Regions from separate parts of the Sulfitobacter sp. PS-8MA genome, predicted to be linked through region 2. Evidence: riboswitches for the same ligand, from Rfam matches in the RefSeq annotation. Region 2 holds a riboswitch; the other holds the start of a gene.
What was found. Region 2 has a riboswitch for thiamine pyrophosphate ahead of thiB (thiamine ABC transporter substrate binding subunit). Riboswitches for the same ligand answer to the same signal wherever they lie in the genome.
Positions count from the first base shown of each region.

Region 1 (5,418 bases), on a different contig from region 2:
CGTTGCACGATGCCGGGTAGGTTGTCGGCAAAGGCGGGGCGCAGGTCGGCGCCCATCTCGATGATCTCGCCTTCGGCAAAGCGCGGGTCGAGCGCATAGGCCGCCGAAAGCAGTTCCAGCGCCGAGCGAGCGGTCATTCTGGCGCGGCTGGCGCTTTCGATCTGGGTGGCGCCCAGCATGTAGACCCCGTCACCACGCGGCACGACGTAGAGCGGGTGGCGCGGGTGCAGCAGGCGGATCGGGCGGGTGAGGGCAATCTCGGGCGCGCGCAGCAGGATCATCTCACCGCGCACCGCGCGCAGACCGGGCAGCGCGTCGCTTGCGGCCATGCCGCGGCAGTCGATCACCGGGCCTGTGATCTTCGATGGGGCGAGGGTCGTGGTCTCGACCTCCACCCCTTGGGCGGCGAGCACCTGGGTCAGATCATGCAAGGCTTGGCGCGGGGTCAGATGCGCCTCCTCGGCAAAGAACAACCCGCGCCGGTGACGCCCGGCGAGATCCGGCTCACACACTGCAATGGCCTCGGCATCGCAGGAGCTATGGCCCTCGGTCCGGGCGGCGAAGCGCTGCAATTCCGCCCGGTCCCGCTCGGGGGCGAGAACCAGCGTGCCCCTGTGAGTGACCTCGGTGACCTCCCCCCACAGCGCCGCGGCACGCCGCCCGTGGGTCACCACGGCAGGCTCGCTCACCGCCCCTTCGCAAAAGGGCGCCAGCATACCGCCCGCCCACCACGAACAGCCATGCGGCCCGGGCGTGCCTTTGCGGTCGACGAGCCTTGGCCGCAGCCCCTGCGCCAGACAGGCCCGTGCGGCCCAGAGTCCCGCAACCCCTGCGCCGATGATGGTGACGTCACTCATGGGACCAAACGCCGTGAAAATGATGTACCGGCCCGTGGCCATGGCCGATGTTGAGGGCATCCGCCGCGGCAATGGCGCGTTGCAGATAGGCATGGGCGGCCTCCGCGGCCTGCGGTAAAGGCAGAGCTCGCGCCAGCCCGGCGGCGATGGCGGCAGAGAGCGTGCAGCCGGTGCCGTGGGTGTTCGCGGTCTGCTGGCGGGGCGCGGAAAGGCGGAGGGTTTCGTCCTCTGAGATCAGCAGATCGACACAGGTCTCGCCCTTGCCATGGCCGCCCTTCATCAGCACTGCGCGGGGGCCGAGCGAGAGAAGCGCGCGGCCCTGTGCCAGCATCGTAGCCTCGTCGGTGGCTTCTGCCCCGTCCAGCAGCCGTGCGGCCTCGGGCAGGTTCGGCGTCAGCACATGGGCGCGGGGCAGCATCCGGTCGCGCAATGTCGCAACCGCTTCAGCTGAGAGCAGCGCATCGCCGGATTTCGCCACCATCACCGGGTCGAGCACGACGGGCGCGGCGCAATCCGTCAGCCCATCGGCCACGGCATTGATCGTCTCAGGATCGCCCAACATGCCGATCTTGACCGCGCCGATGGCCAGATCGTCAAAGACCGCTGCCATCTGTGCGCGGATCATCTCGGGCGCGATCATCGCAACCCCGGTCACCGCGCGGGTGTTCTGCGCGGTCACGGCGGTGAGCACGCTGGCGCCGTAAACGCCAAGCGCGCTGAAGGTCTTCAGATCGGCCTGAATGCCCGCCCCGCCGCCGCTGTCGGACCCCGCAATCGTCAGTGCTTGAAACGCCATATGGCCCCCATTCGTCAGATGGGCCAAGGGCATGGGGATACGGGGGTAAACGATCGCCCACAGGGGGCCGATGCTTGCTTCCGTTCCCTACGCCGGTACGACCCGGATCAGGTTCGATGGGTCGGTTTTCACCTCTCAGCCTTGCGGCACCCCAACGGATTGCCGGCAGGCTAGCGAGGGGCGCTCATAGGGTCAACAGCAGTTGGTGGAATTATTTATTATTGATTTATTTCAGTGGTATGTGGCTCGAACCTCATGCATCACATGAGGATTCATTAATGAAAATCCCGCGATTTCGGGATCACCCGCGTATCGCGCGGATGGCTATGCATCGCCACCTGACCGGGCAGCGGATGGGTCGGGTGATCGCCCCGCGTGGTGATCCCCGGCATCGGTGCCTCCGATAGCGACGCAAGCCTGTCGGAACGGTCCTCCAGCCGGTCGGCCACCACATGGATCACCCGCCCGTCGGTCTGCACACGCCCCTCCACGACCAGCAGCCGCGCGGCCATGATCGTGGGGCGGTAGAGCTTGAACATATTGGGCCAGATCACGAGGTTGGCGACCCCGCATTCATCCTCCAGCGTGATGAAACAGACGCCCTTGGCGCTGCCCGGTTTTTGGCGCACCAGCACCAGCCCGGCGAGTTTCACCCGCCGCCCATGCCCCATGCGCGCGAGGTCCCGGGCTGAGGAAAACCCCTGTGCGGCGAGGCTGGCACGGTAGAAGGACATCGGATGCGCCTTCAGCGAGAGTCGCAAGGTTTGGTAATCGGCCACGACCTGTTCGGCCTTCGGCATCACTGGCAAATGCACCTCCGGCTCCGGCCCTTGGGCGGCGGCTTCGGCATGGTCAAAGATCGGCAAGGCAGGCGCATCGCGCAGCCCCTGCGCCTGCCAGAGCGCTTGGCGCCGGTCGATCCCCATGCTCCGCATCGTGTCGGCGGCGGCGAGCTGGCGGATCGCCTTGGCGTCCAGCCCCGCGCGGCTCTTGAGGTCTTCGACATCCACAAACGGCGTCTCGCGCCGGTCCATGATCCGCGCGGCGGCTTTCTCCTGCAGCCCGTCCACCATGCGCAGCCCCAGCCGCAGGGCGAAGCCCTCGCCGCAGGGCTCCAAAGTGCAGTTCCAGTCCGAGAGGTTCACGTCCACGGGACGCACCTCGACCTGATGTTCCCGCGCGTCGCGCACGATCTGCGCCGGCGCGTAAAACCCCATCGGCTGCGAGTTCAGCAGCGCGCAGGCGAAGGCCGCCGGGTAATGGCATTTCATCCATGAGGAGACATAGACCAGCTTCGCGAAACTCGCCGCATGGCTTTCGGGAAAACCGTATTCGCCGAACCCCTTGATCTGGTCGAAGCAGCGCTGCGCGAAGACCGGATCATAGCCGCGTTTGGTCATGCGGCCCACCATCTTGTCCTGTAGCTTCTCGATCGTCCCACGCGAGCGGAAGGTGGCCATGGCCTTGCGCAGCTCATTGGCCTCGGTCGGGGAAAACTGTGCCGCGTCGATGGAGATTTTCATCGCCTGTTCCTGAAAGATCGGCACGCCCAGGGTCCGGCTGAGGATGCTGAACAGCTCATCCTGCGGATAGGCCGGGCCGGGGGCGGGGTAGACGACGCTTTCCTGCCCCTGACGGCGGCGCAGATAGGGGTGGACCATGTCGCCCTGAATGGGGCCGGGGCGGACGATGGCGACCTCGATCACCAGATCGTAGAAGACGCGGGGCCGCAGTTTCGGCAGCATCGCCATCTGCGCACGGCTTTCGACCTGAAAGACGCCAAGGCTGTCGCCCCGGCAGAGCATGTCGTAGGTGGGCCGCCCGGTGGCGTCGTCCTCGTGATCCTCCACCGGGACCGTGGCCAGTTCCAGCGGGCGGTCGTAATGCGCCTCGATCAGGTCGAAGCATTTGGCGATACAGGTCAGCATGCCGAGGGCCAGAATATCGACCTTGAAGATTTGCAACGCGTCGATGTCGTCCTTGTCCCATTCGATGAAACTGCGCTCGGGCATGGCGCCGTTGCCGATGGGCACGATCTCGGTCAGGGGGCGTTCGGTCAGGATGAAGCCGCCGACGTGTTGGCTGAGGTGCCGCGGCATGCCGATCATCTGGCTGGCCAGTTTCAGCACCATGCGCAGATAGGGGTCCGAGAGGTCCAGCCCCGCCTCGCGGGCGCGGGCGTCGTCCATCTCGCCTTCGAAACTGCCCCAGATCGTGCCCGCGAGTTTCGAGGTCACGTCTTCGGACAGCCCCATCGCCTTGCCGACCTCGCGGATGGCCGAGCGCGGGCGGTAGTGGATCACCGTGGCACAGAGCCCGGCGCGGTGGCGACCATATTTACCGTACATATACTGGATGACTTCCTCGCGGCGCTCATGTTCGAAATCGACGTCGATGTCGGGCGGCTCGTCGCGTTCTTCGCTAAGGAAGCGCTCGAAGAGCAGGTCATGCACCGCCGGGTCGACCGAGGTGATGCCGAGGCAGAAACAGACCGCCGAATTGGCCGCCGAGCCGCGCCCCTGACAGAGGATCGGCGGCTGCGCTTCTTCGCGGGCGAAGCGGACGATGTCGTAGATGGTCAGGAAATAGCGGGCGATCTTCTTGGTTTCGATCAGGGCGAACTCCTTCTCGATGGTCTTTTTCACCGTCTCGGGCACGCCCTGCGGGTAGCGCCGCGCGGCACCCTCCCATGTGAGCCGCGCCAGTTCCGCCATCGGGCTGCGGCCCTCGGGGACGATCTCATGCGGGTATTCATAGGCCAGATCGGTGAGGCGGAAGGTGATGCGGTCCGCCAGACGACGCGTCGCGGCGATGGCATGGGGCCAGTCGGCAAAGAGACGGGCCATGGCCTCAGGCGATTTCAGATGCCGTTCGGCGTTGGCGGCCAGCAGATAGCCCGCCTTGGGCACGATCACGCCTTCGCGGATCGCTACCATCACGTCCTGCAGGGGCCGCCGGTGGCGCGCGTGGTAGAGCACGTCATTGGTCGCCATGAGCGTCAGCCCATGGGCGCGGGCCAGCGCGTCGAGCCGGTTGATCCGGGCGCGATCGTCGCCGCGGTAGAGGAAGCTCGCCCCCAGATATCGCATGTCCGGCAGGGCCTTGATCAGACGCGGCAGACCGGCGGCGAAGACCTCGAGGTTCTCTTGCGGCATGACGATGAGGTGCAGCCCTTCGGCATGTTGCGCCAGCATTTCCAGCGTCAAATGGGTCTCGCCCTTTTGCTGCCATTCGCCATCGACCGATTGCATCTTGCCCGCCGAGAGCAGCGTCGAGAGCCTTGCATAGGCGGCGCGGTCCTGCGGGTAGGCGAGGATCTCGGTCCCGCAGAGCAGCACCAGACGGGCGCCGATCAGGGGGCGGATATGGGCCTTCTCGGCCTCCATATGCAGCCGCACCACGCCCGCCAGCGTGTTGTGATCGGCGATGCCGATACTGTCGTAGTCATGGTAATGCGCCGTCTCGACCAGATCGACGGCATCCGAGGCGGCGCGGAGGAAGGAAAAACAGCTCGCCAGCCCGAACTCGACATAGTCCGCGCGGGGTGGGGCGGTGAACCCGTCTTCGCCCAAGGTGCGGCGCTTATGTCCCTCCTGCTCGGGCATCAGGCGAATATCCCATGCAGGAACCAGCGCGGCTCGGCGCCGCGGCCATCGTGGATCACCCCCTCGCGGTAGAGCCAGAAGCGTTGGCCGCCCTCGACCTCGACCTTGTAGTAATCGCGCAGACGGGTGCCGGGGCGGTCGCGCCACCATTCGGGGGCGA
Region 1 is NZ_JBFQYJ010000006.1:826,343-831,760, forward strand. Features, by position in the region: gene AB4M76_RS07970 (FAD-dependent oxidoreductase) at 1-857, opposite strand, end outside; gene thiD (bifunctional hydroxymethylpyrimidine kinase/phosphomethylpyrimidine kinase) at 850-1,653, opposite strand; TPP riboswitch at 1,721-1,817, opposite strand; gene AB4M76_RS07980 (error-prone DNA polymerase) at 1,929-5,258, opposite strand; gene AB4M76_RS07985 (DNA polymerase Y family protein) at 5,258-5,418, opposite strand, start outside.
Region 1: linked by a shared signal. The riboswitch ahead of thiD (bifunctional hydroxymethylpyrimidine kinase/phosphomethylpyrimidine kinase) and the one ahead of thiB (thiamine ABC transporter substrate binding subunit) in region 2 are both predicted to bind thiamine pyrophosphate.

Region 2 (5,418 bases):
ATCGGCGCGAACCGATGAGAGGGCGCCGCCGTAACGGCCAATGGGGGTGCGCTGCGCGTCGCAGATGAATGCCTGCATGGGGGACTCCTGTTGTTGTCGCGCAACCTAACCTCTTGCGCGATTCGGTTCAATTAAAATGTTACGATTTACCGGGTGCGTTAGGATTTCAGTAACGCTTTAGGTCTGCGCGAAGCGTGGCGCCCCCGCTGAGAGGGCGATGCCCGGGGCGCCCCCGGGCGAGATGCTTTAGAAGTCGACGCCGCGCTGCGCTTTGATGCCCGCATGGAAAGGGTGTTTCACCTCCCGCATCTCGGTCACCAGATCGGCATAGGCGCAGAGTTCCGGCTTCGCATCGCGGCCGGTCAATACGGCGGTGGTCCCCTCGGCCCGTGCTTCAAGCCCGGCGATCACATCCTCGACCCTGAGGTAGTCATAGCGCAGGGCGATGTTGATCTCATCCATCACCACCAGAGCATAATCCCCGCTCGCCATCATATCGCGGGCCTTGCCAAAGGCGGCTTCGGCGGCGGCGATGTCCCGGTCACGGTCTTGGGTATCCCAGGTGAAACCTTCGCCCATCGTGTGCCATGTGACCTCGCCCAGCCGGTCAAAGAACTGGCGCTCGCCGGTGATCCATTTGCCCTTGATGAACTGCACCACGCCGACCTTCTGCTTCCAGCCAAGCGCCCGGATCACCACCCCGAAGGCCGAGGAAGACTTGCCCTTGCCATCCCCGGTATGCACCAGCACCAGACCTTTCTCCGGGTCGCGCAGTTCCGCCACTTTGGCGCGCTGCGCCGCCTGCTGCTTCTGCATCTTTTGTTTATGGTCGTCGCTCTCGCTCATCTGGTTCTCCAATTTCGCTGTGGTTCAAGCCTTGGGGTCGGTGACCGAGCGCGCCTTGCCGCGCTCCATGCCCAGTTGCCGCTCGCGCCAGATCACCAGCGCCCCCGCGCCGATGACCAAGGCGGCCCCGGCCAGCATCATCACCGTCGGCAATTCGGCAAAGAAGACATAGCCGATCACAATGGCAAAGATCATCGAGGTATAGTCATAGGGCGCCAGCATCGAGGCGGAGCCGAACCGGTAGGCCGAAGTCACCAAGATCTGCGCCACCCCGCCGATCAGCCCGGCCAGCACCAAAAGGCCAAAGGTCTTCGCATCCGGCATCACCCAGCCAAAGGGCAGGGTAAAGAGCGCCAAGAGCGAAGCTGTAGCGGAGAAGTAAAATACGATTGCGGCGGTGTCTTCGGTCTGGACCAGCTGACGGATGTGGATCTGCACCAGACTGCGCAGCATGGTGGCGATCAGGATCAGAAGCGCGCCGATGGTGGCGGTCTGCTCCATCGTGCCGATGCTGGTGAAACGCGGCCACAGAATGATCATGACCCCGATCAACCCCACCGCCACGGCGGTGACCCGGATCAGGCGAATCCGCTCGCCCAGCAGCACGGCGGCCAGGATCACGGTGAAGATCGGGGTGGCAAAGCCGATGGCGGTGACTTCGGGCAGGGGCAGCAGGCCCAACCCGGTAAAGGTCAGCCCCATCGCCGTGGTGCCAAAGAGCCCGCGCCAGACATGGCCCATCGGGTTTTGCGTCTTCAGCCCGCTTTTCAGTTTGCCGCGCTGCGCGAGCCAGATCAGGATCACCGGGATCGCAAAGAAAGAGCGGAAAAACACCGACTCGCCTGCGGGAACGTCATCTGCGAGCGATTTGATGATGGCCGACATACAGGTGAAAAGCAGGATCGCCGTGATTTTTAGCCCGACGCCAAGGGCAGGGCGGGCAGAGAAATCATCGACTTTCATGGCTTGAGCCTCATGCGTCCGGGCCGATCCGCCCTTGGTTGGTGCCGATCTGACCGCGATGCAGCAGCAGGTGATCCAAGAGCACGCAGGCCATCATTGCCTCGCCTACCGGCACCGCGCGGATACCGACGCAGGGGTCATGGCGGCCCTTGGTGATGATCTCGGTCTCTTCGCCCTGTTTGGTGATGGTGCGCCGCGTGGTCAGGATGCTGGAGGTCGGTTTCACCGCGAAGCGCAGCACCACGTCTTGCCCGGTGCTGATCCCGCCCAGAATACCGCCCGCGTGGTTCGAGGAATATTCCGGCCCGTCGGGCCCCATGGTGATCTCATCGGCGTTGAGTTCGCCCGTCAGCATGGCCGCCGACATGCCCTCGCCAATTTCCACGCCCTTGACCGCATTAATGCTCATCATCGCGGCGGCCAGATCGGTGTCGAGCTTGCCGTAAACCGGCGCGCCGAGGCCCGCAGGCACGCCGCGCGCGGTGACTTCGATGATCGCACCGACGCTGCTGCCCGATTTGCGCAGCCCGTCGAGGTAGTCGGCCCAGTCCTCTGCCGCCTTGGCGTCCGGCACCCAAAAGGGGTTCTGGTCGATCTGGTCCCAGTCAAAGGCATCGCGGTCGATCTTATGCGGCCCCATCTGCACCATATAGCCGGTGATCTGTAGCTCGGGCGTCAGCGCCTTGATCGCTTCGCGCGCCAAGCCACCCGCCGCCACCCGCGCGGCGGTTTCGCGGGCCGAGGAGCGCCCCCCCCCGCGATAGTCGCGGATGCCGTATTTCTGGAAATAGGTGATGTCGGCATGGCCGGGGCGGAACTTGTCCTTGATATCCCCGTAGTCTTTCGAGCGTTGATCGGTGTTCTCGATCATCAACTGCACGGGCGTGCCGGTGGTGACCCCTTCGAAGGTGCCCGACAGGATCCGCACCTCATCCGCCTCACGCCGCTGTGTGGTATATTTGTTCTGGCCCGGTTTGCGCTTATCGAGCCATTGCTGGATCATGCCCTCATCGATCGGCACGCCGGGGGGGCAGCCATCGATCGTGGCGCCAAGGGCGGGCCCGTGGCTCTCGCCCCATGTGGTGACCCGGTAAAGATGGCCAAAGCTGTTGATCGACATGGGCGGACCTCCTGTTGTCAAACCCTTAGCCGGGGCGGCGCCCTGCCTCAAGGGGATTTGCCTTGCCAATCCTCCGGGGGGCATCTACCTCTGGCCCTACCTCGGGGGGCCTTTGGGCTGAGATGTACGTGTTGTGCGGACCCGTTGAACCTGAACCGGTTAACACCGGCGGAGGGAAGGTCAGGACAGACATCCACCTTTTACCTTTCGCCGCAAAAGGAGGATGCGATGAAGTATCTTACACTTGCTGCGGGCGTCATGGGCGCATCGGCGGCTTGGGCCGAGACACCTGAACTGACGGTCTATACCTACGACAGTTTCGTCACCGAATGGGGCCCCGGCCCGGCCATCGAAGAGGGGTTCGAGGCGCAGTGCGGCTGCGATCTGAAATTCGTCGGCATGGGCGACGGTGCGGCTTTGCTGGCGCGGCTCAAGCTTGAGGGCGCACGCTCCGATGCGGACATCGTGTTGGGGCTCGACACCAGCCTTGTCGCCGCCGCGAAAGAGACCGAGTTGTTTGCGCCGAGCGGGTTGCAGGCCGACTACGACCTGCCGATCACTTGGGAAGACGAAGTCTTCGTGCCCTACGACTGGGGCTACTTCGCCTTCGTCCACGGCAAAGACCTTGCCGCGCCCAATGATTTCAAAGCCTTGGCCGAGAGCGATCTGAAAATCGTGATCCAAGACCCGCGCTCTTCGACGCCCGGTCTGGGGCTGCTGATGTGGGTCAAAGCGGCCTATGGCGAGGACGCGCCCGAGGTTTGGTCGGGGCTGGCGGACAACGTCGTGACCGTGACCAAGGGCTGGTCCGAAGCCTACGGTCTCTTCCTCGAAGGCGAAGCCGACATGGTGTTGAGCTACACGACATCCCCCGCCTATCACCTGATCGCGGAGGAGGATGACAGCAAGACCGCGGCGCTGTTCGACGAAGGCCACTACATGCAGATCGAAGTGGCGGGGAAGCTCGCGGGGTCGGACCAGCCGGAACTGGCGGATCAGTTCCTGCAATACCTCGTTTCTGATGCGGCGCAGTCGGTGCTGCCGACGACCAACTGGATGTATCCCGCCGTAACGCCCGAGGGCGGTCTGCCCGAAGGCTTCGAGGGCATGATCCAGCCCGACAAGGCGCTGTTGGTGCCGAACGGCGAGGTGCCCGCGCTCCGTGAGGAGGCCTTGGACGAATGGCTGACCGCGCTGTCGCGTTAAGCGGCAAGACCGGGTTTTTCGCCGCCGCACTGGTCGCGGGGCTGATCCTTGCCGCCTTGGTCGCCGTCTTCATGGCGGCCGATGTGGCGGCAGGGCTTGGTCTGGCGGATTGGGCGGCGGTGCGGTTCACCGTGACGCAAGCGGTCTGGTCGGCGGTGCTCTCGGTGCTGCTTGCGGTGCCGGTGGCGCGGGCCTTGGCGCGGCGGCGGTTCTGGGGGCGGGGGGCGTTGATTACGCTGCTGGGCGCGCCCTTTATCCTGCCGGTGATCGTGGCGGTGCTGGGGCTGCTGACGGTTTTTGGCCGGTCGGGCGTGTTAAATCAATTTGGCGCAGTTCTGGGCCTGCCGCCGGTGTCGATCTACGGGCTGCATGGCGTGGTGCTGGCGCATGTGTTCTTCAACCTGCCGCTGGCGACGCGGCTTTTGCTGCAAGGCTGGCAAAGCATTCCGTCCGAACGGTTTCGGCTGGCGGGGCAGCTGCAAATGACCCCGCGGGCGCTGTTTCTGGCGCTGGAATGGCCGATGCTGCGGCAGGTGCTGCCCGGCGTGGCGGCGCTGATTTTCGTGATCTGCCTGACCAGTTTCGCCGTGGCCCTGACGCTGGGCGGCGGGCCGCGGGCGACGACGATCGAATTGGCGATCTATCAGGCATTTCGGTTTGATTTCGATTTGGGGCGGGCCGCGCTTTTATCGGTGGTGCAGCTTGTGGTCGCAGGCGTGGCGGCGGTGGCGGCGCTGTGGTTGATCCCGCCGATCAGCTTGGGCGGCGGATTGGACCGCCCCCTGCGCCGTTGGGATGCGCGCGGCGGGGGGCAGCGGTTGCTCGACATTACCGTGATCGCGCTCGCCGCGCTGTTTTTGCTGCTGCCGCTAGGGGCCGTGGTGCTGCGCGGGCTGGCGGGGATTGCACAACTGCCCGCCTCGGTCTGGCAGGCCACGGGGAACAGCATTCTGGTGGCGGGGCTGAGCGTGCTGGTGCTGGCTGCGTTAGCTCTGCCGATGGCCGGCTGGATCGCCACCCGGCGGCGCGGCGGGGTCGAGGCGATTGGCCTGATGGGGCTCGCGGCCTCTCCGCTGATGATCGGCACGGGCTGGTTTATTCTGATCAATCCGTTGCTGGATCCCGCGCGGCTGAGCCTGCCGGTCACGGCTTTGGTGAACGCGCTGATGGCGCTGCCTTTCGTGCTGCGCATTCTGGTGCCGCGCCTGCGCGAGACTTTGCAGGATTACGGCCCGCTGACACAGACCCTCGGCATGAAAGGCTGGGCGCTGTGGCGGCTCTTG
Region 2 is NZ_JBFQYJ010000004.1:227,576-232,993, reverse strand. Features, by position in the region: gene pcaF (3-oxoadipyl-CoA thiolase) at 1-78, opposite strand, end outside; gene cobO (cob(I)yrinic acid a,c-diamide adenosyltransferase) at 247-846, opposite strand; gene AB4M76_RS03000 (DMT family transporter) at 871-1,809, opposite strand; gene aroC (chorismate synthase) at 1,820-2,929, opposite strand; TPP riboswitch at 3,022-3,123, shown strand; gene thiB (thiamine ABC transporter substrate binding subunit) at 3,158-4,135, shown strand; gene AB4M76_RS02985 (thiamine/thiamine pyrophosphate ABC transporter permease ThiP) at 4,111-5,418, shown strand, end outside.